DNA from 4 places in the Thioalkalivibrio sp. ALMg9 genome. Region 1 is predicted to be linked to each of the others. Evidence: predicted binding sites of a transcription regulator. Region 1 holds the regulator's gene; each other region holds the start of a gene.
What was found. The regulator sigma-54, encoded in region 1, starts transcription at its own class of promoters, with help from an activator protein. The targets are predictions, from matches to a motif close to TGGCANGNTNCNTGCTT.
Positions count from the first base shown of each region.

Region 2: glnA (glutamate--ammonia ligase) is a predicted target of sigma-54. The motif match lies at 2,793-2,809, and genes of this name have one in related genera.
Region 3: flgB (flagellar basal body rod protein FlgB) is a predicted target of sigma-54. The motif match lies at 1,852-1,868, and genes of this name have one in related genera.
Region 4: F792_RS0101075 (PEP-CTERM sorting domain-containing protein) is a predicted target of sigma-54. The motif match lies at 5,066-5,082, and genes of this name have one in related genera.

Region 1 is NZ_AQYC01000006.1:133,313-140,872, forward strand. Features, by position in the region: gene lptC (LPS export ABC transporter periplasmic protein LptC) at 1-367, shown strand, start outside; gene lptA (lipopolysaccharide transport periplasmic protein LptA) at 348-887, shown strand; gene lptB (LPS export ABC transporter ATP-binding protein) at 884-1,654, shown strand; gene F792_RS0102760 (RNA polymerase factor sigma-54) at 1,743-3,227, shown strand; gene hpf (ribosome hibernation-promoting factor, HPF/YfiA family) at 3,244-3,582, shown strand; gene F792_RS0102770 (PTS sugar transporter subunit IIA) at 3,586-4,053, shown strand; gene hprK (HPr(Ser) kinase/phosphatase) at 4,102-5,133, shown strand; gene rapZ (RNase adapter RapZ) at 5,141-6,013, shown strand; gene F792_RS0102785 (PTS sugar transporter subunit IIA) at 6,065-6,490, shown strand; gene F792_RS0102790 (HPr family phosphocarrier protein) at 6,462-6,731, shown strand; gene F792_RS0102795 (PfkB family carbohydrate kinase) at 6,783-7,560, opposite strand, start outside.
Region 2 is NZ_AQYC01000008.1:102,053-109,612, reverse strand. Features, by position in the region: gene asnB (asparagine synthase (glutamine-hydrolyzing)) at 1-1,074, shown strand, start outside; gene glnA (glutamate--ammonia ligase) at 1,302-2,711, opposite strand; gene F792_RS0105735 (cation diffusion facilitator family transporter) at 2,932-4,185, opposite strand; gene glyQ (glycine--tRNA ligase subunit alpha) at 4,272-5,213, shown strand; gene glyS (glycine--tRNA ligase subunit beta) at 5,283-7,364, shown strand; gene F792_RS0105720 (1-acyl-sn-glycerol-3-phosphate acyltransferase) at 7,374-7,560, shown strand, end outside.
Region 3 is NZ_AQYC01000009.1:818,594-826,153, forward strand. Features, by position in the region: gene F792_RS0112940 (flagellar hook assembly protein FlgD) at 1-621, opposite strand, end outside; gene flgC (flagellar basal body rod protein FlgC) at 632-1,051, opposite strand; gene flgB (flagellar basal body rod protein FlgB) at 1,364-1,771, opposite strand; gene F792_RS0112955 (protein-glutamate O-methyltransferase CheR) at 1,988-2,803, opposite strand; gene F792_RS0112960 (chemotaxis protein CheV) at 3,008-3,946, opposite strand; gene flgA (flagellar basal body P-ring formation chaperone FlgA) at 4,469-5,146, shown strand; gene flgM (flagellar biosynthesis anti-sigma factor FlgM) at 5,286-5,600, shown strand; gene F792_RS0112975 (flagella synthesis protein FlgN) at 5,616-6,101, shown strand; gene F792_RS0112980 (flagellar brake protein) at 6,184-6,900, shown strand; tRNA gene F792_RS0112985 (tRNA-Pro) at 6,984-7,060, opposite strand; gene F792_RS0112990 (MerR family transcriptional regulator) at 7,312-7,560, opposite strand, start outside.
Region 4 is NZ_AQYC01000004.1:117,011-124,570, reverse strand. Features, by position in the region: gene katG (catalase/peroxidase HPI) at 1-649, shown strand, start outside; gene F792_RS0101095 (NnrS family protein) at 1,011-2,213, opposite strand; gene F792_RS0101090 (DUF3634 family protein) at 2,443-2,775, opposite strand; gene F792_RS0101085 (DUF2254 domain-containing protein) at 2,933-4,300, opposite strand; gene F792_RS0101075 (PEP-CTERM sorting domain-containing protein) at 5,200-5,805, shown strand; gene F792_RS0101070 (hypothetical protein) at 6,530-6,877, shown strand; gene F792_RS14395 (N-acetyltransferase) at 7,034-7,477, opposite strand.

The sequences.
Region 1 (7,560 bases):
GGTGGACGACCCGGACCTCGACCTGTTCGCCGAAGGCGGTATCGAATGGCGCTGGACTGCCCCCGCCGCGCTGCATCAACCGGCCGCCGCGACCCTGGACCTGGTGGGCCCCACCCACGGCGTACAGCCGCCCCGCGGCGAACGCGTGGAGACCCTCATCGATTCGCGGGATGTTCGCGTCGCCACCGACACCATGGTCGCCACTTCGGATGCCCTTTCCACCCTGAACCAGCCGGGCCTGTTCCAGCGCGGCACCGGTCTGCGCGTGGACTCGCGAGGGGATACCATAGAGTTGTTCCATGACGTGTACTCGCTCTACAGCGAGACGAGCGAGGAGGATCCCGCGCATGACCCCGAATCCCCATAGCCTTCGCCACCGTCCGGGCCAACCGGGTGCCCGCGTGGCGGCGCTCCTGCTGCTCGTGCTGCTGGCCACGCCCGCGTTCGCCCAGCAGGGCTCGGGCCCGGCGCTGCCGGTGGAGATCACTGCCGACCGCGCGGAGATGGACGAACGCCAGGGGCTGGGGACCTACACCGGCGACGTGATCGTGATCCGCGGCGACATGACCCTGGAGGCCGACAAGGTCTACGTGCGCACCCGCGATCGCCGCCCCTACGAGATGGAGGCCCACGGCGAGCCGGCACGCCTGGAATCACCCGATCCGGAAACCGGAGAGATGCGCATTGCCACCGCCCTGCGCATCGACTACCTGCTGAACGAAGACCGCATGATCCTCACCGACCAGGCCCATGTGATCACCACCAGCGAGGAGGCGCGCGGCAAGCGCATCACCTACGACCTGACGACCGACGTGATCGAGGCCGAACGCGGCGAAGGCGACAGCGAGCGCGTGCGCATCACCATCCAGCCGCGCGACGACGAATGAACGCCACCGCCCCCAGCCCATCCGCCACACCGGCACAAACCAACGACCGCCTGATCGGACGCGAGCTGACCAAGCGCTACGGCCAGCGCACGGTGCTGGACCAGGTGGACGTCGACCTCGCGCCCGGCGAGGTGGTCGGCCTGCTGGGCCCGAACGGGGCCGGCAAGACCACCTGCTTCTACAGCCTGGTCGGGCTGATCCGCCCCAATACCGGACGCATCACCCTGGGCGAACGCGATATCACCCGCGCCCCCATCCATGTGCGCGCGCGCGCCGGCCTCGGCTACCTGCCGCAGGAGGCCTCGATCTTTCGCCGCCTGAGCGTGTGGGACAACCTCCAGGCCGTGCTCGAGCTGCGCCCCGGACTCGATCGCCACGAGCGCCGGCGCATTGGCGATGCGCTGATCGAGGAGTTCCAGCTCGAGACCGTGCGCCACAGCCCGGGCATCGCGCTGTCCGGTGGGGAACGGCGCCGGGCCGAGATCGCCCGCGCCCTCGCCGGGGATCCGCGCTTCATCTGTCTGGACGAGCCCTTCGCCGGGGTGGACCCGATCTCGGTGGGCGACATCCAGGACGTGATTCGGCATCTCGCCCAGCGCGGCATCGGCGTACTGATCTCCGATCACAACGTGCGCGAGACCCTCGGCATCTGCCACAGGGCCTATATTCTAAGCGAAGGCCGCCTGCTGGCCGCCGGGACACCGGACGAGCTGCTGGCCGATCCCCAGGTGCGCCGGGTCTATCTCGGCGAGAACTTCCGCCTGTGAAAGCGCCCCATATGCGGCCCGGTCGGTGCACAAACCACAAGGCAGGCTTTAAGATTCCATCAATGCCAACCCTCGCCCCGCATACCCGATGCTGAAACCCGGCCTGAATCTGCAGCTGGGTCAAACGCTGACCATGACCCCGCAACTGCAGCAGGCGATCCGCCTGTTGCAGCTGTCCACGCTCGAGCTCCAGGTGGAGATCCAGCAGGCGCTGGAGAGCAACCCCATGCTCGAACAGGTCGAGGACGAAGATGCCGAGGCCGACACCGAGCGCCTGAACCAGGACGGCGAGCTGGTGGAAGGCGATCGCATGGAGGCCACCACCACCAGCGACGACGTGATCCCCGAGGAACTGACGACCGACAGCCGCTGGGACGACATCTACGAGCCGGCCCCGACGCCCAACAAGGGCGTGGATGACCGCGACCCGCTGGAAAACACCAGCGACGACGACGGTGAGGGCCTGCAGGATCACCTGCTGTGGCAGCTGCATCTGAGCCATCTGACACCGCGCGACCAGCGCATCGGGGCGGCCCTGATTGACGCCATCAGCCCCGACGGCTATCTCGAGGGTGACCTGGAAACCCTGGCCGAGACCATCAGCCGAGGCGAGGATGAAACCGTCGGCGTCGACGAGGTCGAGGCAGTGCTCCACTGGATTCAGCAGTGCGACCCGCTGGGGGTCGGCGCGCGCAACCTGCGGGAGTGCCTGGAGATCCAGCTACGCGAACTGGCCCCGGACGCCCCGGCCCGCGAGGCCGCACGGGCGATCCTGGAACACGGCATGGACAGCCTGGGCAAGCGCGACTACAAGGCCCTGCAGCGCCAGTCCGGCGTACGCGACCCGGACGAACTGGCCCGCGCACTGGATCTGATCCGCACCCTGAACCCGCGCCCCGGCGCACAGATCAGCTCCGCCACCTCGGAATACGTGGTCCCGGATGTCTACGTGCGCCACACCACCGAGGGCTGGCGCGTGGAGCTGAATCCGGAGATCGCACCGCGCATCCGCATCAACGACCTCTACGCCGGCATGGTGCGCCAGGTCTCGGATGCCCGCGACAGCGCCTTTATGCGCGATCAGCTGCAGGAGGCACGCTGGTTCCTGAAGAGCCTGCACAGCCGCAACGACACACTGCTGCGGGTCGCCGAGGCGATCGTCCACCGCCAGCAGGGCTTTCTCGAGCATGGCGACGTCGCGATGCAGCCATTGATCCTGCGCGACATTGCCGAGACCCTGGAGATGCACGAATCGACCATCTCGCGGGTTACCACGCAGAAATACATGCACACCCCGCGCGGGGTCTTCGAGTTCAAGTATTTCTTCTCCAGCCATGTCGGCACGAACGATGGCGGCGAGTGTTCCGCCACCGCCATCCGTGCCATGATTCGCGAATTGATTGGCGACGAACCCCCGAACAAGCCGCTCAGCGATGCCCGGCTCGCCCAGGTCCTGTCGGACCGGGGCATCAACGTAGCGCGCCGCACCGTGGCCAAGTACCGCGAGGCGATGCACATCCCTTCATCCAGCGAACGCCGGCAGATGGCCTCGATGCCCACCGGCAGCAAGTAACCAAGGAGTCCTGACCATGCAGATCAACCTGACCGGCCACCACGTGGACATCACCGACGCCCTGCGCGACTACGTCAACGAGAAATTCGCGAAGCTGGAGCGCCACTTCGACAAGGTCATCGACGTCCACGTCGTGCTGACCCACGAGAAGACCCGGAATCAGCACAACCAGGCCGAAGCGAATCTCCAGGTCAGCGGCAATCACATCCACGCCGAGGCCTCTCACGAGGACATGTATGCCGCGATCGACGCGCTGATCGACAAAGTCGACCGTCAGCTGATCAAGCACAAGGAAAAGGTCAAGGACCACCACCGCGCCGAAGGTGCCCAGCGCAACCGCGAGCAGGCCTCCTGATCCATGACGATTGCCGAGTTGATCACCTCCGAGCGCATTGGCCTGCAACCCGAGTGCTCCAGCCAGAAACGGGCCCTGGAGGCCCTGGCGGACCTCCTCGCCGGCGGAGGTGACGGCACGGGACCGGGGAGCAACGCGATCTTCGAGGCCTTGTCCGCGCGCGAAAAACTCGGATCCACCGGTCTCGGCCATGGGGTTGCGATTCCCCATGGCCGCCTGGCCGATCTCGAGGCGCCGCGCGTGGCCGTGCTGCGCCTGGAAAAGGGCGTCGACTTCGACGCCATGGATCACGAGCCGGTCGATATCCTGATCGCACTGCTGGTCCCGGAGGCCGCCACCGGCGACCATCTCGACCTGCTGGCCCAGCTCGCCCGCGGCCTGTCGCAGCCAGACACCATCGGAGCGCTGCGCCGGGCCGGGGACGCGGCGGCCCTGGAACAGGAACTCGTGCGCCGCTTCAGCGAGGACTAAGCCCGTGGAACCCGCCTCCAGCCGCGATTCCGGCGCGCAGCGTCTGCCATGAACGAGGCGCTGGGAGAAGGCGGGATCGCCCGCGACATCAACGTGGAGAGCCTGATCCAGGCCATGGGAAACCGCCTGGATCTTCGCTTCGTGCACGGCGAACATGCAGCACCCGACCGCAAGCTGGTCGGCGACGACGGGGACGACCTGCCGCTGGCCGGCCATCTCAACCTGATCCGGCCCAACCGCATCCAGATCATCGGCGACTTCGAGGCCCGCTACATCTCCAGCCTCAGCGCCACCCAGTGCAACGACCTGATCCTGGAGATGGCCCGCACCGGGACCACCGCGGTGATCTTCGCCGAGGACACCTGTCCGTTCTCGGAGATGCCCGACGCCCCGCAGGAGGCGCTGCCGCTGATCCTGTGCTCCAGCACCAGCAGCCACGAGATTATCTCGCTGCTGCGCTATTTCCTGCAGCAGCGCCTGGCCCATTTCGAGGTGCGCCACGGCGTGTTCATGGAGATCCTCGGGATCGGGGTGCTGATCAGCGGCGCCTCCAGCGTCGGCAAGAGCGAGGTCGCACTGGAACTGATCTCGCGCGGGCATCGCCTGATCGCCGACGATGCCCCCGAATTCGCGCGCATTGCGCCCGACATCGTGCGCGGCCACTGCCCGGCCCTGCTCCAGGACCTGCTCGAGGTGCGCGGTCTTGGGGTGCTCAACATCCGCGCCATGTACGGCGATTCCGCGATCAAGGGCGGCAAGTACCTGCGCCTGATCATCGACCTACGCGATCATGGCGAACCCTCGCCGGTCCCCGATGACCGGCTGAACGGGCGCCGCGGCGAGATCGATATCCTCGGCCTGCGCGTCCCCTTGATCAGCCTGCCGATCGCGCCGGGGCGTAACATCGCGGTGATGATCGAGGCGGCCGTGCGCAACCACATGCTGCACATGCAGGGCTATATCGCTGGCGACGACCTGCGCGCACGCCAGCGCCGCCAGATGAGCGGCGAGACGGAGGAGCCGCCCTACCATCGCGCGGTGCCCGCCACTACGGTCCCCAACCCGGACCCGGAGGGCTGAATCGGCCATGCGCCTGCTAATCGTCAGTGGCCTGTCCGGGTCCGGCAAGACCGTGGCCCTGCACACCCTAGAGGATGCCGGCTACTTCTGCGTCGACAACCTCCCGCTGCCGCTGCTGCCGGACCTGATCGATCAGGTCCGGCAGGGCCACTACGACACCGAGACCGACCGCCATCTGGCCGTGGGCGTGGATGTGCGCAGCGGCCTGGAGGCCCTGGAGGGGTTCTCCGATCTCCTGGCGCAACTACGGGCGGACGGGGTGCAGGTGGAGGTCCTGTTCCTGCAGGCGGCCAGCGAGGTGCTGCTGCGGCGCTACCACCTGACCCGCCGGCGCCACCCGCTGGCGCGCGACGGCGTGCCACTGGTCGAGGCCATCGACCGCGAACGCGAGTGGCTGGGCCATGTGGCCGCGGAGGCCGACCTGACGGTCGACACCTCGCGCCTGTCGATGCACGATCTGGCCCGCACCCTGCGCGACCGCATAGGCGAGCGCGGGGAACACGAACTATCCCTGCAGTTCCAGTCTTTCGGCTTCAAACACGGCGCGCCGCTGGATTCCGACTTCGTGTTCGACGTGCGCTGCTTGCCCAATCCGCACTACGAAAGCGATCTGGCCGCCCTGACCGGTCGCGACCCGCCCGTGTGCGAGTTCCTTGAGCGGCACGCGGAGGTCGCGGCCATGTTCGACAGCATCCAGGGATTCCTGTCCCAGTGGCTGCCGCGCCTGCTGGACGATCACCGCAGCTACATAACCGTCTCCATCGGTTGTACCGGCGGGCAACACCGCTCGGTGTATCTGGTGGAGCGGCTTGCGGAGGCGTGGCAGGATCGGGAACATGTTACTGTTAGCACCCGTCACCGCGAGCTGGGGAAACAGTAACCACTGGACGCGGGACGAGGGCCTTCTGGAACCCGCAATCGGAGCAGATCCATGGGCGTTGGTCTCATTCTGATCACGCATCAAAACCTGGGCGATACCCTGCTGCAGACCGCGCAGAGCATGCTCGGGGGCCTGCCCGAGGACTGCGAGTCCATGGCGATGTCCCAGAACGACGACCCCGACGAGGTCCTGGCCCGCGCCCGCGAGCGCCTGGCGACCCTCGACAGCGGCTCGGGGGTGCTCGTTCTGACCGACATGTTTGGCTCCACGCCTTCCAACGTGGCGATTCGTGTCGCCCGGGGTGCAAATGCCCGCGTGATCGCCGGCGCCAACCTGCCGATGCTCATCCGCGTGCTCAACTATCAACACCTCCCCCTGACCGAACTGGTCAACAAGGCCCTTTCGGGCGGCCATGACGGGATTCTCCTCTGCGATCAGGAGTGCAGCGATGCCGCAGCGCGTAGTCCCCATCGTTAATCGCCTGGGGATGCACGCGCGCGCCGCGGCCAAGTTCGTCAGCCTGGCCAGCAAATTCGCCGCGGACGTCTCCGTCTCCCGCAACCAGCAGGAGGTGAATGGCAAGAGCATCATGGGCGTGATGATGCTGGCCGCCGCCCAGGGCAGCGAGATCACCATTGAGGCCGAAGGCAAGGATGCGCCGGAGGCGCTGGATGCACTCGCAGAGTTGGTCGCCGATCGTTTCGGCGAAGAGGCCTGAACCTCCGAGTCCCGCCCGCACCGGTCAACAACCACCATCCCCCTGCGGGGGCTATCCGGGCCACGCTCCCGGCTCGGAGCCCGCGTTAGCCAGCCCGTCCAGGCCGACCTGCTCGAGCTTGCGCTCCGCCAGGCGCACAGCGACCGTCAGGGCCTGCTCCGGGGGCTCCCCGGAGACCAGCGCGTGGATCAACCCGGCATTGAAGGTATCCCCTGCCCCCACGCTGTCGACCACCCGCAGTCCGGGCGTCGCTTCACAATGGTGGATCACGCCCCCCGCGGCCACCCAGGCCCCTTCGGCCCCGGCGGTCACGGTCAGGATGCGATCCGGGAAGCGCTCGGAAAGCTGCTCCAGCGCAGCCTCGGGAGTGCCCGCCACGCTCGCCGCCCAGTCGCGCGAGAGCATCAGGACATCGGCATAGTCCAGGCATGCGTCGAGCCCCGGCCGGGGCTTCTCCAGCTCCAGCGACACCGGCTGGTCAAAGATGCTCTCGCGCACCGCGCGCAGGATGGACGCAAGGGCCTCCGGGTTACGCCCCTCGAAGTGCAACCAGTCATATTCCGGCCAGGGTACGCCCGCGAGATCCTCCACCCCGAGTTCGGGCAGGTCGCGGTGATGAACGATGGTGCGACTTCCCGTCTCCCTGGAGCGAAGAATATGGGAGGTCGGCGTCGCTCCGGGCCGGCGTACGCAGTGACGAACATCCAGTCCGTGGCCCTCCAGGGACGCGCTCAAGGCATCCCCGGCCGCACCCTTGGCGATGACTGCGGCCAGGCCCGGGCGGTGGCCGAACTGCGCCAGGATCGTTGCCGTGTTGGTCGCGTTGCCT
Region 2 (7,560 bases), on a different contig from region 1:
CGCGAGATGGCCGAGAGCGTGGGTGCCGACCAGGACATCATGACCCTGGACGCCAACCACCTCTACGACAACTTCGAAGAGGCCCTCTGGCACGCCGAGCGCACCATCTACAACACCCTGGGTGTCGCCAAGTTGCTGATGAGCCGCCACGTGAACAAGGCCGGCTACAAGGTCGTCGTCACCGGCGAGGGTTCGGATGAGCTGTTCGGCGGCTATCCGGCCTTCCGCCGCGACATGTTCCTGCACGGCCTGGATACCCTGCCGGAGGCCGACCGCCAGGCCTGGCAGCAGATGCTGAACGAGTCCAACGAGCTGGTCTCTGGTGCGATGCTGGCCGAGGACGAGGTCAACGACCCCGACTTCACGCAGATGATGGGCTTCACCCCGTCCTGCCTGCAGCCGTGGCTGGCCGCGGCCGACCACGTGCCGGGCCTGCTGCACCCGAAGCGCCGCGAGCGCATGCAGGACTACAAGCCGGGCAAGGCGATCGCCAACGCCCTGGATGACGACATGCTGGAAGGCCGGCATCCGCTGGACAAGGCTCAGTACGTCTGGATCAAGACCATGCTGGAGGGCCAGATCCTGACCTGGGGCGGCGACCGCATGGACATGGCCAATTCGATGGAGGCGCGTCCGCCGTTCCTCGATCACCACCTGGCCGAGTTCGCCGCCCACCTGCCGCCGACCATGCGCATCAAGGGCTCCACCGAGAAGTACGTGTTGCGCGAATCGATGAAGGGCCTGTTGCCGAAGGTGCTCTACGAGCGCGAGAAGTTCGCCTTCATGGCGCCGCCCGCGCACACCGACCCGGTCAAGTGGGCGGCGATGAAGGCCCTGGCCGATCGCTATCTGTCCCCGGAGAAGGTCGCCGAGGCCGGGTTGCTGGACCCGGAGGGCGTGCGTCAGGTGTTTGAGCTGCACGAGTCCGAGGACACGCCGGCCGCCACCCAGGTTCAGCTGGACGCGGTGATCAACCACATGATCGGGGTCCAGGTGCTGCACGACAAGTTCGTCGCCACCGACATCCCGGCGCTGGCGCGGCAAAAGGCCGAGGAGTTCGGCTGGCACGCCTGATCACGGGTGCAAGCCTCGAGTGACCCAGAAGGCCCCGCGGACGAAGATCCGCGGGGCCTTTTTCGTTCTAGCCAACAAGGCCGGTCGGGGGCTCGACGGGGGTGAGCGCCCTCATCCGTTGCCCGCCGCGCACGGATCGCGCTCGACCGGCACAAAAAAGCCGCCCGCGGCCAGGGGCCGGGGGCGGCTGATGGCTTCGCGGCCCCGAGGGGCCGGAAGCGGCTGCCTTACAGGCTGTAGTACATGTCGAACTCGATCGGATGGGTGGTCATGCGCATCTGCGTGACGTCTTCCATCTTCAGGTCGATGTAGGCATCGATCATGTCGTCGGTGAACACGCCACCCTGGGTCAGGTATTCGCGATCCTGGTTCAGGGCTTCCAGCGCCTGGTCCAGCGAATGGCAGACCTGCGGAATGCCCTTCTCTTCTTCCGGCGGCAGGTCGTAGAGGTTCTTGTCCATCGCATCGCCCGGGTGGATCTTGTTCTGGATGCCGTCCAGGCCGGCCATCAGCATCGCCGCGAAGGCGAGATACGGGTTGGCGGTGGAGTCCGGGAAGCGCAGCTCGACGCGACGGCCCTTCGGGTTCATGACGAACGGGATACGCAGCGAGGCGGAGCGGTTGCGGGCGGAGTAGGCCAGCATGACCGGTGCCTCGAAGCCCGGCACCAGACGCTTGTAGCTGTTGGTGGACGGGTTGGTGAAGGCATTCAGCGAGCGGGCGTGCTTGATGATCCCGCCGATGTAGTACAGCGCGGTCTCGGACAGGCCGCCGTACAGGTCACCGGAGAACAGGTTCTTGCCGTCCTTGGACAGCGACTGGTGCACGTGCATGCCGGAGCCGTTGTCACCGACGATCGGCTTGGGCATGAAGGTCGCGGTCTTGCCGTGGACGTGGGCCACGTTCTGGATCACGTACTTCAGGATCTGCACCTCGTCGGCCTTCTGCGTCAGGGTCGCGGGACCCACGCCAATCTCGCACTGGCCGGCGGTCGCCACCTCGTGGTGGTGCACCTCGGTCTCGAGGCCCATCTCGGTCAACACTTCGCACATGGTGGAGCGGATGTCGTGCAGGCTGTCGACTGGCGGGACCGGGAAGTAGCCGCCCTTCACGCCCGGGCGGTGACCGATGTTGCCGTCCTCGTAGACGCGTTCGGAGTTCCAGGAGGCCTCCTGGGAATCCACGCGGCAGTAGGAGCCGGACAGGGTGGTGCCCCACTTCACATCGTCAAAGATGAAGAACTCGTTCTCCGGGCCGAACAGCGCGGTGTCGGCGATGCCGGTGCTTTGCAGGTAGGCCTCGGCGCGGCGCGCCAGGGAGCGCGGGCAGCGGTCGTAGCCCTGCATGGTGGCCGGTTCGACCACGTCGCAGCGGATGTTCATGGTCATGTCTTCGAAGAACGGATCGAGGACCGCGGACTCGGCGTCCGGCATCAGGATCATGTCGGACTCGTTGATCCCCTTCCAGCCGGCGATCGACGAGCCGTCGAACATCTTGCCTTCCTCGAAGGTCTCTTCGTCGATGTCGTGGGCCGGCACGGTCACATGCTGTTCCTTGCCCTTGGAGTCGGTAAAACGGAAGTCGATGAAGCGAACTTCCTTTTCCTTGATCTGGTTCAGCACGTCGGCTGCGGACATGGGGATCTCCTTGGTCTTTACTTGGGTATTCAAAGGTGGCCGGCCGGCCCGTCGGGCGCTTGCGCGGCGTCGCGATTCATTATGCAGGCATCATGCCATCCGGTCCTGTTTGGCCCGGGCGCGCGAAAAACGGGCACCCGGGGCGCCCCGCCACATCCTGTATGCACCAATCTGGTGCCTTATATGCACAACTTTCGTGCGCATCTTTGGTGGCGCGCACCTAATGAGTGCAGGGCCGATAGAGTAGCGTGACCTCGCCCAGCATGTCGCCTACCCCGGGATGGCGGTGCAGCCGGTCGGCCAGGGCCTGGGTGCGGGCCTCGAGGTCTGCCGGGGTGGCTGCCCCGTCAAGGCGCAGGGTCAGCGTCACGTGTACCCGACCGCCGAGATAATGCAGCGACAGGTGCTCCACCGCATCCAGCTCCGGGGCGTCCGCCCAGGCCTCGCGCAGCGCCTCCACCAGCGTCGGGCGCAGCGGCAGCATGGAACTCCGGGCCTGTTCCGCGTCGTTTTCCGGATCCACGTGCACGGTGATGTCGTTCACCCGGTCATGTGCATCGGTCACCGCGTGGAACACCGCATCGGCGATCCGATGGCCCTCGGAGACCGAGATCATCGGCGCGACCTGGATATGCACGTCCACGACGACTTCGCTGCCGTGGCGCCGCGTGCGCAGCATATGCGCATCCTTGACCCCGGGCACATCCATGATCGTGCGGTGGATGCGCTCGACCTTCTCCGGCTCCAGGGCCGTGTCGATCAGCTCCGCCGCGCTGCGTACGATCAGCCGCCCGGCGATATGCAGGATGAACAGCGCGACGATCAGCGCCGCGAGGGCATCCGCCCACGGGAACCCGGCCACCGCAGCGGCCACCCCGGCCAGCACGAACAGCGACGAGATCGCATCCGTGCGGTGATGCCAGGCGTTGGCATCCAGCATCCGCGACTTCAGGCGCTTCGCCACCCGGTGGGTGTACTGGTACAGGCCTTCCTTGGCCACCAGGGTCAGCAGGGCAAAGGCGATCGCCATGTTTGCGGGGCCGGTCATGGCCTCGGGCTCGACCAGGCGGTTGCCGGCAGCCCAGGCAATCGCCAGACCCGCGAGCGCCAGAAAGACTCCGACGATCACCGTGGCCAGGGTCTCGATCCGCGCGTGACCGTAGGGGTGTTCCTGATCGGGGGAGGCGGCGGCCTTGCTTGCCGCGAACAGCACCACCCCGTCGGTGATCAGGTCCGACAGGGTATGCACGCCGTCCGCCACCAGGGCCTGCGAGTTCAGCAGCCAGCCACTGACGAGCTGCGCCACGGCGAGGAAGCTGTTCACGGCCGCGCCGACCAACGTGACCCGGCGGGTATCACGATAGCGCTGGCCGCTCTCCGGCGTGACCGAAGGTCCGGAATTGGCGAGGGGGTCGCTCAGGGCCACTCTCCCGAACAGAATCAAGGCCCCAGTATGGGCGCGCTTTGGCTGCATGCAAAACGCCCGCGCCAACGCGAGCGGTGGCCGTGGCCGAAGCCGGGCCGATATACTGTCGGCTTTGCCCTGACCCGGGATCCCGCATGTCGCAAGAACGCACCCCGCCCAGCAGTCCGACCTTCCAGGACCTGATCCGCCGCCTGCAGGACTACTGGAACGATCACGGCTGCGTGGTCCTGCAGCCCTACGACATGGAGATGGGCGCGGGGACCTTCCATCCGGCGACCTTCCTGCGCTCCATCGGGCCGGAGCCGTGGCGCGCGGCCTATGTGCAGCCGAGCCGCCGCCCGACCGACGGGCGCTACGGCGACAACCCCAACCGTTTGCAGCACTACTACCAGTTTCAGGTCCTGCTGAAACCCTCGCCGCCGGACATCCAGGCGCTCTACCTGGGCTCGCTGGAGGCGCTCGGGTTCGACACCCTGACCCACGACGTCCGCTTCGTCGAGGACAACTGGGAGTCCCCGACGCTGGGCGCCTGGGGTCTGGGCTGGGAGGTCTGGCTGAATGGCATGGAGGTCACCCAGTTCACCTACTTCCAGCAGGTGGGCGGACTGGACTGCCACCCGGTCTCCGGCGAGATCACCTACGGCCTCGAGCGCCTGGCGATGTACTTGCAGGGGGTGGAGAGCGTGTTTGATCTGGTCTGGACGATCGGGCCCGACGGCCGCGCGATCACCTACGGCGACGTCTACCACCAGAACGAGGTGGAGCAGTCCACCTACAACTTCGAGCATGCCGACCGCGACGCCCTGTTCGCCGCCTTCGACCAGCACGCGACCGAGAGCGATCGCATGATCGAGCTGGGCCTGCCCCTGCCGGCCTACGAGCAGATGCTGCGCGCCTCGCACAGCTTCAATCTGCTGGATGCGCGCGGCGCGATCTCGGTCACCGAGCGCCAGCGCTATATCCTGCGCGTGCGTGAGCTGTCGCGGAACGTCGCCCGGAAATACTACGAGTCGCGCGAGGCCCTGGGCTTCCCGCTGTGTGCCGAAGACGACGCGAACAAGCCCGACGCCGCCTGAATCCCGCAATCCCGCGCCGGCCGGCCCCCTGGGTCGCGCGGCGCGTACTGGACCCAACCTGGACCCAACATGGCCGAAGCCCGAGAACTCCTGATCGAACTTGGCACCGAGGAGCTGCCCCCGACCGCCCTCGCGCGCCTGCGCGACGCCCTGGCCGAGGGCCTGACCACCCGCCTGCGCGAGGCCGGGCTGGAGCCGGGCGAGCCCGAGGCCTTCGCCACCCCGCGGCGCCTGGCCGTGTTGTTCCCGAGCGTACCCGCGCGCCAGCCGGACCAGCTGCAGGAGCGCCGCGGCCCGGCGGTGGCCGCGGCCTTCGACGATGCCGGCGAGCCGACCAAGGCCGTGCTGGGCTTTGCCCGATCCTGTGGTGTCGAGGTCGAGCGCCTGGAGCGCGAGACCACCGACAAGGGCGAATACCTGGTGTTTCGTCAGCTGCAGCCGGGGCGCGCCCTTGGCGAACTGCTGCCGGAGATGCTGGAGGCCGCGCTGGACGCCCTGCCCACACCCAAGCGCATGCGCTGGGGCAGCAGCCGTACCGAGTTCGTGCGGCCCGCACACTGGCTGGTCGTACTGCACGGGCCCGAGGTGCTGGAGATGACCGTGCTGGAACAAACAGCGGGTCGGGAGACCCACGGCCACCGCTTCCATCAGCCCGGCGCCCTGGAGCTCAAGCGCGGGAACGACTACGCCGAGCGGCTGCGTCGCCCGGGGTTTGTCGAGCCGTCTTTCGAGGCGCGCCGCGAGCGCATCCTCGAGCAGGTCCACGAGCAGGCGAAGGCCCTGGGTGGGCGTGCGCTGGTGGATGCGGACCTGCTGGACGAGGTGACCGCGCTGGTCGAGTGGCCGGTGGCGCTGACCGGCGGCTTTGATCCGCGTTTCCTGGATGTCCCGCAGGAGGCGCTGATCTCCACCATGCAGGACAACCAGAAGTACTTCCCGGTGGTCGACGAGGCCGGCCGCATGCAGCCGCACTTCATCGTGATCAGCAACATCGAATCGCGTGATCCGCACGCGGTGCGCGACGGCAACGAGCGCGTGTTGCGCCCGCGCTTCGCGGATGCCGAGTTCTTCTGGCAGCAGGACCGCAAGAAGCGCCTGGAAGAGCGCCTGGAGGCGCTGGACTCGGTCGTGTTCGAGAAGCGCCTGGGCACGCTGCGCGACAAGTCCATGCGGCTGGAGGCCCTGATGCAGCGCCTGGCCGGGCTGATGGGCCTGGACGCGACCCTCGCCGCGCGCGCCGCACGTCTGGCCAAGTGCGACCTGGTTACCCAGATGGTGTTCGAGTTCACCGAGCTGCAGGGCACCATGGGGCGTTACTACGCCCTGCACGACCGTGAGGACGAGACCGTCGCCGCCGCGATCGAGCAGCACTACTGGCCGCGCCAGTCCGGCTCCGAGCTGCCGGACGCCCCGCTCGCCCAGGCGCTGGCGCTGGCCGATCGTCTCGACACCCTGGTCGGCATCTTCGCCATCGGCAAGCAGCCCAGTGGCACCAAGGACCCGTTCGCCCTGCGCCGCGCCGCGCTGGGGCTGGTGCGCATCCTGGTCGAGCGCGAACTGCCGCTGGCCTTGACCCCCTTGCTGCAGGCCGCCGCCGAACCCATCCGCGAACCCGTGCCGGAGGCCGATCAGGCCGTGGAACCGGTACGCGAGTACATCCTCGAGCGCCTGCGCGGGTACCTGCTGGAACAGGGGCAGGCGCACGAGACTATCGAGGCGGTGGCCGCGGTCGCGCCGGATGCCCCGCTGGATTTCGTGCGCCGCGTGCGCGCGGTCAGCTTGTTCCGCGAGCGCCCGGAGGCCGAGGCCCTGGCCGCCGCGAACAAGCGGATCCACAACCTGCTGCGCAAGGCCGGCGAGGAGGCCGAGGCGGAACTCGATCCGGAGGCCCTGGCGCTGGACGAGGAGCGTCAGCTGTACCAGGGCCTGCAGGCCGTGCGTCCGGGGGTCGAGCAGGCGGTGGCCGACGGTGACTACCTGCATGCGCTCGGCGAACTGGCAGGCCTGCGAGACCGGGTGGACACCTTTTTCGACCAGGTGATGGTGATGGCCGAGGACGCCGCAGAGCGGCGCAACCGCCTGGCCCTGCTGCGTGAACTGCGTCGCGCGTTCGAGACCGTGGCCGACATCGGCCGCCTGGCGACGGGGTAGGGCCGGGCGATGCTGCCCCTGATCCGAGGTCTGCTGTTCCAGCTGGGGCTCGTTGGCTCCATCCTGGTCTTCGGGCTGCTGGTACCCCCGCTGATCTGGCCGTTTTCCCGCCCCGTCCGCTACCGTGTCCTGACCCTGTGGGGCCGGTTCAACGTCTGGTGGCTGCGTGTCAGTTGCGGCATCGATTACCGGGTGC
Region 3 (7,560 bases), on a different contig from region 1:
GGTCAGTGCCAGCCCGGAGTCATTGCCCACCGCGACGCTCTCCACGCGGGCATCCAGGAAGGTATCCACGGCCTCGGACTGGGTCCCGGAGCGGGCCGTGGCCTTGAACTCGTAGACGCCCGGGGGTGCGAAGGTCCCGTCGTCGCGCATGCCGTTCCAGCTGAACTCCTGCAGGCCGCTGCCGGCGGCCCCCAGGTTCATGCGGCGGATGCGCTCGCCGGTCGGGCTGTACACGTCGATCTGCAGCTCCTCCGTGGAGCGATCCAGGTCCACCGCACCCTTGACCATGCCGTCCGGACCCAGCTCGCCGAATTCGACGGGAACCAGCACGTCCTTGCCTACCAGTGAGGCGGCCTGCAGCGTCTGGTTCTGGCCCAGCGACTGCGCCAGCTGCTGGAAGGACTTGGAGAGCTCCTCGATGCCGGTTACGGTCGAGAACTGCGCCATCTGGCCCAGGAAGTCGCCGTTGTCCATCGGCTCCATCGGATCCTGATTCTCCAGCTGGGTCGTCATCAGCTTGAGAAAGTCGGACTGGCCCAGGCGGTCCATGTCCTTGTCCTGTTTCTGCTCGGGGCGCGAGAGGCCCAGGCGATCCAGCAATTCGGGGGATATCTGTGTCATCGATGGCTCCCTAGCCTTGACCGATCTGCAATGTGCGCTGGAGCAGCTGACGCGAGGTCTCCATCACCTCCACGTTGGCTTCGTAATTGCGCGAGGCGGACATCATGTTGGCCATCTCCTCCACCACGCTGATGGCCGGACGGAAGATGTAGCCCTCCTCGTTGGCCTGCGGGTGATGGGGTTCGTAATGCGCATGCGGCGCCGCCTGCGACTCGGTCACGCCGGCCACCCGCACGGAGGTCGACGAACCGTTCGGGTTGGCCTGGTCCATCACGCTCTGGAACAGCACCTGCTTGGCGCGATAGGCCTCGTCGGGGTTGGTCGCGGCGGTGTTCGCGTTGGCCAGGTTCGAGGCCACGGTGTTCAGGCGCACCGACTGCGCCGACAGCGCCGAGGCGGAGGTATTGAACAGGCTGAAAAGGTTGCTCACGACATCGATCTCCCGATCAGGTCCGCGTTAAGGAAACACTGATTGATGTACACGCTCGCGCTCGAGTCGCTTTTGCGTGCGAACAAGGCGCGGTGACTGCCGTGCAGTCATTCTGCACAAAGGAACCGCAACGCCGTTCCCGCGCAAAAGCGGCCGAGCCCCTACTTTCCATGACTTGCGGGGGTTGGCACCCCAGGTTCCCCGATCCTGCGTTGCGGCACTTGCCGGTAGAACCACTACCGGCTGCGCACCGCGCCTTGGCTCGGAAAACCTGGGGTACCAACGCGAGTGTGTACATTAATCAGTGTTTCCTTAACGATCGCCCCGCAGGGCTTCGCGGATGCCGGAGACCCGGCGATTGAGGAATTCCAGACTGCTCTGGTACTGCACCGCGTTCTCGGCAAAGGCGGCCCGCTCCATCTGCGGGTCCACCGTGTTGCCATCCAGCGACGCCTGCGAGGGGACGCGGTAAAGCGCCTCGACCTGCCCGTTCATCGCGCCGGCGTTGGGGTCGAGATGCGCCGCCTGACTGCGCGCCATGGGCAAGGTGTTGCCGCCGCCGGCCGCGGATTCGAGCACCGCACGAAAATCGATATCCCGCGCCTTGTAGTTCGGGGTATCCGCGTTGGCGATGTTGGAGGCCAGCAGCTCCATGCGCTGCGCCCGCACATTCACCGCCTGCGGAGAAATACCCATCGCCTTGTCGAGAGAGAGACTCATCGCTTCCGTCCTGTCCGCCCGTGGCGGACCCTCGCTTGGAGAACGGGGCGCACCGATTGCGACCCTTCGCAGGGGGACTGAAGCAATCGTTATGCCATTCTCGAGCGGCGTGCCGCAGGGGCGCAGGCACAGCGGGCAGCCAGGGGAAGGGATGGAACGACTCGCCGCCCGCATTGCACGGGCGTTCCCGGGAATCAGCCCCGGGGCTGGATTACGTCAGGACTTCAGACGAAGTACCGAGCCGTACTCGGTTCGTACGGTCTCGAAAGCCTGGGTATAGGGCCCTGCGGTCTCGGAAGCGCCAAGAAACAGATACCCGCCCGGATTCATCTGCCGGGCGATAGCGTCAAGAACCTGTCGCTTGGTGTCGCCCGAGAAATAGATCAGCACGTTGCGGCAGAACACCAGGTCGAACTTGCCCAGCGCCGCATAGCTGTCGATCAGGTTGAGCTTCTGAAAGCGACAGCGCCGCTGCACATCCGGGATCACCTTGTGGCCATCCGCGACGGTCTCGAAGAAGCGCGCGCGCCGGCTCTCGCTGAGCCCGCGCACGATGCTCAGGCCGTCGTACACGGCCCGCCGCGCATCGTCCAGGATCTTCTCTGACAGGTCCGTGCCCAGAATGGAGACCGGTACCTTCCGGGCCGGCCGCGACTCCTCCCATTCCGAGACCACCATCGAGATCGTATAGGCCTCCTGCCCACTGGAGCAGCCCGCGGACCAGACCTTGATGCTGCCTCCCTTCGCGGCCAGTTCCGGCAGCAGCACGTGGCGCAGGATCTCGAACGGAAAGCCATCGCGGAACCAGGACGTCTCGTTGGTCGTCATCGCATCGATCACGCGGGTGCGCAGGCGCGGATTCGGGGCCTGCCGCATCGCATGCAGCAGTTCCGGGACGCTCTTGAAGTCGAACTCGTCGAGCAGCCGCGACAGACGACTGGAAACCAGGTACTGGCGGCTGTCACCCAACACCAAGCCGCAGCAGTCCTGCAGGAAGCGGGAGAACTCCTCGTAGTCGCGGGAATCGATCACCGAGTCATCCCTGAGCGCTGTCCATCGTGATTAGGCATCCTGATGACGAATCCTTGACCGGGGCCGCTTGGCCGGAAAACCGGGGTGATCCCGAAGATCGGATCGAGTATACGGCGTCGCGCGCATGGCACCATACACACCGACTTCCGGCCACCCGTCGCCGCTCCGGGCTTGCCGGGCGGCGACGCGGTTCCGCCCGACCGGTCATTCGGCCTGCTGACTCTCGCGCCCGGTCTGATCCAGTACGGCATTGGCCAGCTCATCGGGATTGAACTTGGAGAGAAAGGCATCCGCGCCCGCGCGCTTGACCATGTCGGTATTGAACTCACCGCTCAGCGAGGAGTGCAGCAGCACCTTCAGGTCCTTCAGCGCGGTGTTGTCCCGGATGCGCGCGGTCAGGGTGTAGCCGTCCATGCGTGGCATCTCGATATCCGAGATCACCATCTCGATCTGGTCACCCACCGGCCCTTCCGCGGCCTTCTGTTCAAGGAAATCCAGTGCCTCCTGGCCATCCTTGAAGACGTCGTATTCGAAACCGAGGCCCTTGATCGCGCCCTCGATCTGCTTGCGCGCCACCACCGAGTCATCGACGATCACGACCTTGCGCCCGCTGGCCTCTCTGGCGTTCTCGCGGATGGATGGCGAGACCTCGCTGGGCAGCGGATTGACGATGGAGAGCACCCGTTCGACGTCGATGATCTCGACCAGCTTGTTGTCGATCTCCGTGACGGCCACGAGGAAGGATTCGCGCCCGGTTCCGCGCGGGGGCGATTTCACATCCTGCCAGTTCACGTTGACGATGCGATCCACCGCCGACACCCAGAAGCCCTGCACCGAACGATTGAACTCGGTGACCACCACTTTCTGCTCCCCGTTGTCGACCGCCCCGACGGCGCCACGCAGGCCCATCGCTCGCGCCAGGTCAATGATCGGCACGGTACCGCCACGCAGCGACGCCACCCCGCGCACCACGCTCATGGAGCCGGGAATCTGACGCAGCGGTGGCGACGGAATCACCTCGCGGACCTTGAAGACATTGATCCCGAAGGTCTGCGACCCGCCCAGATGGAACAGCAGCAGCTCCATGCGGTTCTGCCCCACCAACTGGGTTCGCTGATTCACATCGTCAATGAATTGACTCATCGTGCCGCTCTCCTTGCCCCGATTGCTCTAGGCACCGGACAGGCCTCAAAGGCCAAGTGTGCACCGCGCAACCCCGGCCTGTCATTTGCATTCGCGCGCATGCGCCTGCTGGCGCCGCCTCATGGTGATAACGGCCGCCCGCGACGGGCCTTGAATGCACGCGTGGCGCCGGATGATCAGTCATTGGCACGACATCTGCATGTTTTTGCGTACTGAAACCGCACGCGATTCGCTCGACAACGACGCAAGATCCGTCAAACCCGAGCCATTCGCGCACAGTCCGACGCCCGCACCGACCTGGCTGCGCAGGACAGGACAAAACAGGACCGCGACATGAACCAGCGCCGACACATTTCAGAATTTTCTTCCGCTTCCAGGGAGACGCTGATCCGTTCGCTCGTTCGCGTTGGGGCCCTCTTCGTTCCGGAAAAAGGCGGCCGGTCCGGTGCCTCGCCAGCGAGCGCAATCGACTCGAGCGCAAACGTGCGAACCCTTCCGCGTCTCCTTGCCGGAGTCGCCCTCTTGTTCACCCTGGTGCTGCTGTCTACCAGCGTCCGGGCCGAAGTGCACCCGGTTGACGACATCCGTCACGCCGCCGAGCAGTTCCTGATTCAGGAACTGGGCGTTACCGATAGCGAGGAGGATGTTTCCATCGAGATTGGCCAGCTCGACAAGCGTCTGCGCCTCGTCCCCTGCACGGACGGCCTGGAAGCGCGTTTCCCACCCGGCGGGCGGCGTGACGGCAACACCGCTGTCCATATCCAGTGTGCCGGCCCGGTGACCTGGCAGTTATACGTGCCGGCAACCGTCGAACGTTACGCCGAAGTGCTGGTTGCGAACCGCACCCTGCCGCGCCAGCACACCCTCTCGGCGGGCGACCTGCGTTTCCAGCGAATCGAGACCTCGCGCCATGCCGGCAGTTATCATGAGGAAAAGAATGCCCTGATCGGCCAACAGACCCGCCGCAGCATCCGCCCGGGTCAGATCATCGGCACCCAGCACGTGAGCCCGCGCGAGATCATCAGTCGCGGCCAGCGGGTTACCATCCTGGCAGAGAACGGCTCGATCGCCATCCGCATGCAGGGCGAAGCGCTGGAGAACGGGACGCTCGGCGAGCGAATCCGCGTCAAGAACGCATCCTCCGGGCGCGTCGTCGAAGGCGAAATCCAGGCCTCCGGCCACATCCGGGTAGCGCTTTGAGGCCTCGCCACACCAGGCACGCCGATGATTTTCGAAGCGGACTGTGAAGCCCGTTACACTTTTCCGCCCCCGGGGCCTACAGTTTCAGCACCGCTGGCCGTAAACAATTGCAGCACAGTTACAACGACAGGAAGGCATCATGGATATCAAGGGCCTCAACACGAACAGCCTGCGCCCCGACAGCCAGAATCCCGGGGTAAAGGGTCGCGACGAGTCCGGCAACACGACGAGCCGTGCGCCGGCCTCCAGTAACGCATCGGCGCCAAACAATGATTCGGTCACGCTCACCGGGGCCGCCCAGGCGATGAATGCCGCGGCCGGCGCGGGTGACACCGCACCCTTCGACGCCGCCCGCGTTGCCGAACTGCGCGAGGCGATCTCCAGCGGCAATTATCCGGTGGACAACCAGCAGCTGGCCGATCGCATGATCGACCTCGAAAGCCTGCTGCGCTAACCCGGTCTATCGCCCATGAATGCCGACGCGCACCACAAACTGCAACGCTCGCTCGAGACCTCAATCCGGCTGGCTCATCAGCTGGAAGAGAGCCTGCTACAGGAGACGCGCGCAGTCGAAGCGCGCCAACCCGATACGCTGCAGGACGTGGTGACCGGCAAGCAGACCCTGCTGCATGAGCTGGAAACCGAGACCCGCAACCAGCAAGGCCTGGTCGAGGCCGCCGGCGAGGCCTTCAGCCCCGAGGGCGTCGCGCGCCTGTTCTCGAAGATGGACGATGGCGTAGTACTGAACGACCTGTGGCAAGCCCTGCGCCAGTCCATCGAACGCTGCGACACTCTGAATCAGGGCAATGCGCGCCTGATCGACCGTGACCGCCAGCGCGTGGAACTCTCCATGCAGATCCTCCGCGGCGAGGAAACCGGCCCCGCGGCCACCTACGACCCGTATGGCCGCGCCCGCCCCGGAAGCCGCGGCGGACGCCAGATCACCCAGGCCTGAGAGCCCGGTCCTGGTGGAGGCTGGCTTTTCGCGGCATCCACCAGTACCTTGCGTCCTCACACTTTCCTAACACTTCGGACGCATGGACGACACCGACTATACCGTCGACAAGCCGGACCGGATTGCCGGCATCCTCAAGGACCTCGACCACAAGCTCACCGTCGTGAGCGTTCGCGTGGATACCGACGGCCCCCTGTACACCTCGGCCCTGGTCCGTCTGGACCCAGCCGCCAAGGAACTCTTTCTCGACGAGCTGACCCCGCCTCGGGCGCACCAGCAGGTCCGTGCCGGCATGGACTTGCGCGTATTCGCGGCGCTGCGCGGGGTCGCAGTGCGATTCGGCACGCACGTATCACGCATCGAGCAGGAGCAAAAAGGCGCGCTCTACGTCTGCACCTATCCGGAGACTTTGCACTACCTGCAACGCCGCGAAACGTTCCGCGTGCACATTCCGATGGCACAGCGCCCTCAGATCGAACTCCATGCGAAGGCCTGGAGGGATCCCGTGATCGGCGAGGTTGCCGACCTCTCTGCCCAGGGCATGTGCATCGAGCTGCCCACCACCCTCCTGGATGCGCTTGAGGAGCAGGCGAACCTGGCCTTCGAGAACCTCTTGCTCCCCGATGTCAGGGAACGCCTTTCCGGGAACCTGCGTCTGGCCAACCGTCGCCGCAGCACACGTGATGGCTTCGAGTTTGCGGGCTTCGAGATCGTCGGCATGACCCAGTGGATGGAACGCCAGACCAACATCGCCCTGCTCCATTACCAGCGCGAGGCACGCCGCCGCTCGATGGATTGAGCCTGAGCCCAGGCGACGCCGCAACCTGCAACCCCGAACACAAAAAAGGCCGCTTGAAGCGGCCTTTTTTGATCGTTCCTGTTTGGTCGGGACGGCAGGATTTGAACCTGCGACCCTCTGCACCCCATGCAGATGCGCTACCAGACTGCGCCACGCCCCGAAGCCGCGAACTATATCCGATTCCCCGCCTTCACGAAAGCGTCGGCCACCCCATTGCAGCGAGATCCGTGCGGACCATTCGTGTCAAGTACACCGAGAGTGGCGTATTGATGCGATTCGCTACGCTCATCGCATCCTACAGAGGGGGAATTTCGAATTGGAGTTGGGTTCAGACGGACACCGTAGGATGCGACGAGCGTAGCGAATCGCATCAACACAACGCCCGGAAGCCACCCCCGCAGGGTCGGAGCCTCAGGCGCGCAACACGCGCAGAACCGACTCGAGCTCGGAGATGGTGTCCTGGATGATCTGCTGGGCCTGCTGACGATCACCCTTGGCCTCGTCGCCCGAGAGCTTCTGACGGGCACCATTGATGGTGTAGCCCTCTTCGTACAGCAATGCGCGAATCTGACGGATCAGGATCACGTCCTGACGCTGGTAGTAGCGGCGGTTGCCGCGCCGCTTGACCGGCTCCAGCATCGGGAATTCCTGCTCCCAGTA
Region 4 (7,560 bases), on a different contig from region 1:
CTACGAGCAGCTCTCCGCCGAGACCGGCGCCAGCGTGGCCGACCTGATCGTGCTGGGTGGCAGCGTGGGCATCGAGCAGGCCGCCCGGGCGGCCGGATACGATGTCCTGGTGCCGTTCATTCCGGGGCGTGGCGATGCCAGCGCCGAGATGGTCGATGCCGACTCCTTCGCGCCGCTGGAGCCGCTGGCGGATGGCTTCCGCAACTGGCTGAAGAAGGACTACGTGGTCAAGCCGGAGGAGATGCTGCTCGATCGTGCCCAGCTGATGGGCCTGACCGCGCCGGAGATGACCGTGCTGATCGGCGGGATGCGCGTGCTCGGCACCAACCATGGCGGCAGCAAGCATGGCGTGTTCACCGGCCGTGAAGGCCAGTTGACCAACGACTTCTTCGTCAACCTGACCGACATGGCCAATGCCTGGAAGTCTGCGGACAGCGGCATCTACGAGGTCCGTGACCGCAAGAGCGACCAGGTGAAGTGGACCGCCAGCCGCATCGACCTGGTGTTCGGCTCCAACTCCATCCTGCGCAGCTACGCCGAGGTGTACGCCCAGGACGACAACGAGGAGAAGTTCGTGAACGACTTCGTCAGGGCCTGGACCAAGGTGATGAACGCCGACCGCTTCGATCTGGAGCAGTACCAGCAGTAAGCGCGGTCTGAACCGGGCGGTTTGCCCGGCATGCAGACCAGGACGCCCGGGACCATCCCGGGCGTTTTTTTGTGCCGAGGGTTCGGCTACTGCTGCCCGGTGCGCGAATTCCCGGTCGCCCCCGTCCTTCGGCTCCCGCGACCGCCGGAGGGCAACCGCCCGCGCCTGATCCTCCAGGCCTGTCTGGCCCCTGCGAGCCCGCAACCACTCGGCCTCCGGGTGGTAAACGTCGTCCGGCCTTCACCCAACGCCGGTTTCGACGCCCAGGTCGGGCCGTCCAGGACCTTCAACGAGCCCTTCGCGCCCGGACAAGCTCGTCAAGCCAATCGGTTGCCGCAGTCCGGCCTCGACAGTTCGGTAGCTAGCCGTAACGCCCGTCGATGCGTGGTTTGACCAGCATCGGGGCATAAACCCAGAGAAACCCGGCGAAGGCCGCGATCCACAGGAGTTGCGAGGCGCTCATCCAGCTGGCGGTCAAGGCCGGCCAGAGCAGGGGGCCGGCCACCCGTACCAGCGCCCCCGTGGCCAGCAGGCCGAAGAGCAGCCCGAGGACCCGCGGAGGGTCAAACACGTTACGTCCGGTATGGCCCAGGGCGACGCGCGTCATCATCCCCAGGGTCATCATGCCGATACCCCCGTAGGTGAAGGCGTGCAGCGCGGCCATCGGGCTGAGGGGCGTGAATTCGGCCACGGCCCGCAGGGCAAAGCCGATCACGATCCAGCCATAGGCCATCATCAGCACCCACAGCAGTGGCTTGTGCCACAGCGCCGGCGTATGCCAGCCCGCCCAGCGCATGCCATGCGCCACGGCCAGCCCAGCCGCCAGCCCCGCCGCGACCGGTGCCCATGGCAGGAACACCTCCACCAGCCAGAAGGCGAGCAACAGCACCAGGGCGAGACGGTCCAGCCAGTCCCGGTTCACCGGCGTAAAGGCACCATCCAGCCCGCGCTCGATAAAGAACGGGATGACCCGGCGCCCCATCATCAGGATCAGCGACAGCACCAGGTAGACCCCGGAGTAGAGCCCCAGGCGCTGGCCGCCATCGAGCAGATCGAAGGCGCCCAGGTAGAACAGGCCGTTGCTCGCCCCCAGCAGCGCGATCTTGCCGATCACGGCGAGCTGGGCCCATTGGCGCGTCTGCCATACCGGGCGGGCCAGGGCGGCCAGCAGCCACAGGGTAAAGCCGAGATCAAACAGCGCCATGGCCACCAGCCCGGGGTCCCCGAACAACGCCGCCACCCGGCCGCCGAGCCAGAGCCCGGCCAGCACCAGCAGCGCGGGCCCGTGGGTTGTCTGTACCCCGGTCCAGTTGCGCACGGCCGTGAGCAGGAACCCGGCGACGACCGCCATGGCGTAGCCGAAGATCAGGGTATGGCCGTGCCAGGCGAAGGGCCCGCCAAAGGCGGCCGTGGGCAGCGCCGCCATGTCGAATTGGTAGAGCCAGGTCCACAGACCCACGACCAGCACGGCGTACAGCCCCGCCAGCAAGAAGAACGGGCGAAAGCCCAGATGGCTCAGGGCAAACCGATACGGTCCCGGCTCTTCGATATTCAGCTTCAACATCGCTCCCTTGGCCCCGCGGGGCTGGTACCCGCCATCTCGTCGCGAACCACCCAGAAGACGCGTTCGCACCCGCTCATATAATGCATGCAGTGTGAAGCTTTCTGCGAACTTGGCCCCTTCGTCATTGCGAGGCCTCGAAGAGGCCGTGGCAATCGGTCGGAGTGGCCTGGATGCCGCTCGATTGCCACGGGACCAAAAGCCAGGGACTGACCCCGAGCCCCGCGCCTCGCTATCCCGTCGCGCGCATGCCGCCGCCTCCCCCTCCGCCGGGCGGGGGTGTCCAGACGTTGCGAAAGGCCTGATGCGTCTTCGGTGGGAGGTGGCGGGAGAAGCGCAACTCGACACCCCGGTCGGTGCGCACGGCCTGGATCCGGCCCTGCTTCAGCCCGTATCGTCGAGCGACGTCCTCGCAGCCCCGCACGAACCCGGACGGCGGCTTGCCGCGCCGCACGCGGGCAGCGCCATCGCGCAGCTCCACCGAAAACACCTGCCGGGCATGCCAGAGCATCAGCGCGACGCCAAGCCCCAGCAGGGCAAACAGGATCAGGAACGTGAGCAGCATGATGGATGGCGGGACAAGGGTGCGCCCCAGTGTAGCGCACCCCATCCGCAGTTCTTCGCCTCTGCTCGTCGGCGACTCGTCACCGCAATAGCCCATTTACGGGCCCAAAAGCCCCGTGTAAGCCCTGGAAATAGCCCTTCAAATTCTCAAAGCCGCGTTAACTCAGTCCGTTACCGTGGTCCGACCCTGTCCTTGGCGACACGCTCAACAATTGTTTTGCATATTCAAAGCGTTCCTCTACCTTCTGGCGGTCCTCAACTTCGGGCTGTCCCTCACTAGCCCCACGGGCAATCATTTCAGCGTGCCGTAACAGCGCAGCGCGATCCTCTGGCCGCTGTACGAATCTCGCGACCTCGGCGATCGTTTCCAGCAGGCGGACAGTAACCGCGGTGTTCGAGCGGGACACTTGTCGGATCTGGTTGAAGGCCGCATCTGTGACGTCCACAAAAGTAGACCCTGGAGCAATCACCCTCAGCTGATCCGTACTGTCATAACGATAGGGCGATGGCATGTCTCGCGTAGCCAAACGACTCAACGCGGACGCCAGGTGGTCTACGCACGTAATTGCCGTGAACGGGTCATTCACTCCCGAGGAGAGGGCACGCAGAGCGACCTCCACGAGTTGGGTAACCGCGAACTCGATGTCCTGGCCCGAAGTCCGCTGGTTACCCAGGGCGAAGGTGTCGTTGACCTGATCCGCAGGCACGTCGGCGGCCCTTTCTCCCGGCCAGACCAGCATCAGGGGGCCACCGGAGACCACATAGTCGCCGGGTACTCGCTCCAGTCGAATGACCACATCCTTTTGCATCGCCAACTCGATCAAGGCGTCCGTGTCGATGAACTGAATGTATCCGTCCGCGCTCGCTCGAATGGGACGAGCCTCCCGGTCAAATACGTCCAGAAATGCCGACTCGGGTGGTGTTGCCGACGTCCGTGGCGTCCCCTGCCCGATGTGTTCCGGAAACAGGCGGTCCACCCCGGCGATCAACTCGTCGCTCACGCGCGCCACGATTTCGTTGGCCTGCATCGAAACAGACACGTGGTGAATGAAGTAGATCAGCACCCCCACGCTCGCGACCGCAAAGAGTACGCCGAGCGTGATTGATATATGAGGAACGAAAGCAACCTCCTCCGCGCGCCGGATGGTAAGGAGGACCAGCAAGCAATACAGGAAGGTGGCGACGAACGTGCCCAGCACGACCTGAGTCGTCGTATCGCGCAGGAAATTGCGGAGCAAGCGCGGCCCCAACTGCGACGTCGCCAGCGACAGGGCGACCAGCGTCATCGAAAACACAACTCCAGCGATGGTGATCATCGATCCGGCGATGACCCCCAGCACGGCGCTGGCCCCCTCGGCTCCACCGGTGAATGTCCAGCCCCACGAACGCAACAACCAGTTCGTCACCGGCCTATCCAGGGCGACGCTTATGAAGGCCAAAAACACCGCGCCCAGGGCCATCATGGTGGGGATGAACCATAAGCTGGATCGAATGCGGTCCCAATACCTGAAAGTCAGTGTTTTCACTATGACGCCTCATTCACTCACATGCTGTCCGCCGGCTTACCGTGGTCCGGCCCCGTCTTCCTCCATTCTCCCGACCCCGGGAGATCCTATCTTCCGTGGAGGATGACCAAGGCCGTTAGAAGCATCACGTTCGCGGCGAGGGATGCCCATAGGACGATCGTCTTCCAGTCTGGACTGGGTGGGGCCCCGGTTGTCGAGTGCGACGTCTGAGCCGGGCGAGTCCGGCGGGCGTCAGCACCTGGCTTGGATGTTCCCCCGGTTCGATCACCCCTCGCTTTCTTGGTATGGGGTGTTTGTTTCTCCTGGACATAGTCGCGATCGTAAAGCCCCATCTCTGTCTCCTTTTTTGTACTACTCCGTTTCTACAGCAGAGTACGCCGCGTGTCGTCAGGACCGGAAGGGGCGGGGGAAAAGGTTGAGATGGCTTCATTGCGCGGCCTCGCAGAGGCCGCGCAATCCGTCGAGGCAGCCCGAGGCCTTACCGGTCGCCTTCGCGGTGCCGGAGCGGGATCCTCTCTCAGAGTAAGAGCCCATTTATGGGCCGCAATGCGCCGTTTAACGCCCTCAAACAGCCCTTTGGGTTCAGAAAGCCCCGTTAACACGGCCTAGTTACCGTGGCCCAACCCCGTCGATGTGACCTGGTCGAGGTCCTTCACCCGTGCACGCGTCAGAACCCTTTACACCCGATGATCGCGTTTGCGACCGCCCCCCGTCGGGTGCGCGTAACCTACGGTTTTCCAACGTCAATATAGAGCGGAATCCAGCGGGCATGGATGTTGCAAATTCGTGGGCGAGCGCAGACCCCAAACCACAACCTGCCTGCGCAGACCCACGAGGTAACAACCATGACTACAAAGACTGTACGGGGCGGAACCCTCGCCCTTCTGCTCGCGGGAGGCATGATTGCCGCCGGCTCGGCCTCCGCCAGCGTCATCAACTGCTCCGATCTCGACGGCAACCTGGGCGACAAGGTCACGCCCAACCAGGGCTGCCAGGTCCTGGAGCCGCTTGACGGCAACGTGAATACCAGCCTCACAGTCGTCAACAATGCCGAGTTCTTCGGCTACTCGGACTGGCTGTTCGACGGCAAGTACGAGGACACCAACGGCAACCTGATCAACGACCCCAATGATCCGGCAACCATCGTGAGCTTCAGCGGCGATGCCCAGAGCGGGACCTGGGAGCTGGTGGTTCTCGACTTCTGGAGCAATTTCGAGAACCTGATGTTCGCGTTCAAGGATGGCGCCGACACCAACATCGTGGCCTACGACATGCTGAACGGCGCCCTGGGCGGGACCTACGCCACCCCGTTGACCGCCCCCCCGTTCGATTTGTCGGGCGCGGGCGAGGATCGCGACATCTCGCACATCTCGGTGTACTACCGCGGTAACGGAAATAACGAAGTACCGACCCCCGGCTCGCTGCTCCTGGTCGGTATCGGCCTCGTGATGCTCGGCTGGGCCCTGCGCCGGCGCAAGGATCCCGCCCCGGCCTCGACGGCGTAAGCCACCGCAGCACCCTGTCCGAACGGGCCCCGGAAGCGATTCCGGGGCCTTTCCCCTGCGGCCGGCGCAGATCTGCCTCCGGCGGGAGGGGTGCCGGTTTCCCCGCGGCACAAGGTTGTGCCGCCAGAACCGCCCGCCGCAGGTGGTTGAGCCTGATGCAGGCTGCAAAGCCCTTTGCTATCGCAAAGGCAATCAAACCGGTGCAGCGCAGCGTGCGCTGCAAATGCCAGGATTCCATCACCGTCGTCCGTCCCATCATGGATGACACTGTCTGGTCATCCCGGAAACCGCGCAGCGGTTATCCGGGATCCCCGCGGTTGGGGGTGGAATCGGTGTCCGAGTGTTTCCCGAGCTGGGAGATCCCGGCTCTACATTTCGCTACGGCCGGGATGACCGGGGTGGGGCGTGTAAACGTAGGTGTCCTCTTTTTGATCTGATGCCCGAAGCGCCGTCATTGCGAGGCCTCGCAGAGGCCGCGGCAATCCGTCGGAGCGGCCCGAGACTCTACCGGTCCCTTCGCGCTGCCGCGGCTGGACCCGATTTCCGAGTAAGAGCCCATTTGTGGCGCGGAATACGCCATTTAAGGCCCTGAAACAGCCATCTATCTTCAGAAAGTCCAGTTAATACACCTAGTTACCGTGGTCCGACCCCGTCCTTGCCCGCCCTTCTAAAGGCCCGCTCGTATAGACTTCGCGCTCTTTCGGCCGTCATAAGGAAATGAACTGTGCTCTTCCCAATCGATGTTTTAGGTTACGTTTTGGCTGCCTCGGTCGGGGTCGCGGGGCCCACAGGCGCGCGGTTGAACAACACTGGTGAGGTGCGGGCGGCCGCAAGATCGATGCCGCTGCTAGTAACGGTCCTGACCATTCTATACGGCGTTTCAGGTTTTTCTGCTGTCTTCTATTTTTCTTGGGCGCACCTGAACTGGATTCAGATTGTCTCGTTTTTTGTCGTTTGGTTTTTGCTCGGGGACCGTCTGGCGAAGGCCGGCAATGGTTCAGTGGTCTGGACAGCATTTATATTGTCTGTTCTGTTAGCGGGTTTGTCTCAGATCCTGATCGTTGTTGGGTAAGTGTGGAGCAAATAAACATCGGAAAATATGTTCAGAATGTGTACCTTTGGGGGGCGTGCCTTTTCCCCTGCCCCGGCCTAAAATGAAAGAGGCAAGGCCTGACCCTGGTATCTCGCACGTAGTTACAGGTCCGCAGGGCCGAACTGCTTTGCTTGGCTATGCGCTGTACGTGTAGACATACCATTCGCTCTTTTTTGTATTAAGGGAGTCGTAAAGTTTTTGAGCCGGATGATTGTCTTGGGCTGTAAGCCATTGAAGTCTTGCTGCACCCTTTTCCCGGGCGAACTCCAAGCAATGATTGATCAGCCGCTTACCTATCCCGTTTCCTCTATGGGCTGGCAATGTATAAAGGTCGCTCATAACGCCGACCCGAGCGGGAATACTGGATACATACGTGAAATATACAGTAGCAAAAGCCACGGCGTCTCCGGCTTTGCTCCTGAACAGGAAAATGCAGCCATTATTTCCATTTTCGCTGAACTGCGAGAAGAACACTCGATTCTTCTCGTCATCAATTTCCTGAACCTTGTAGAACTCCTGGTATTTTCTAATCAGCGGGAGTACTTCTTCGATGTTCTTACTTGACACTGCTTCTATCACTTGACGAGTCCTCTAAAAGCATAACGCCAACAGCACGCGCGCCTGCGCAATGGAGGCGAAGACGCACGGGACTTCGGGGGCAG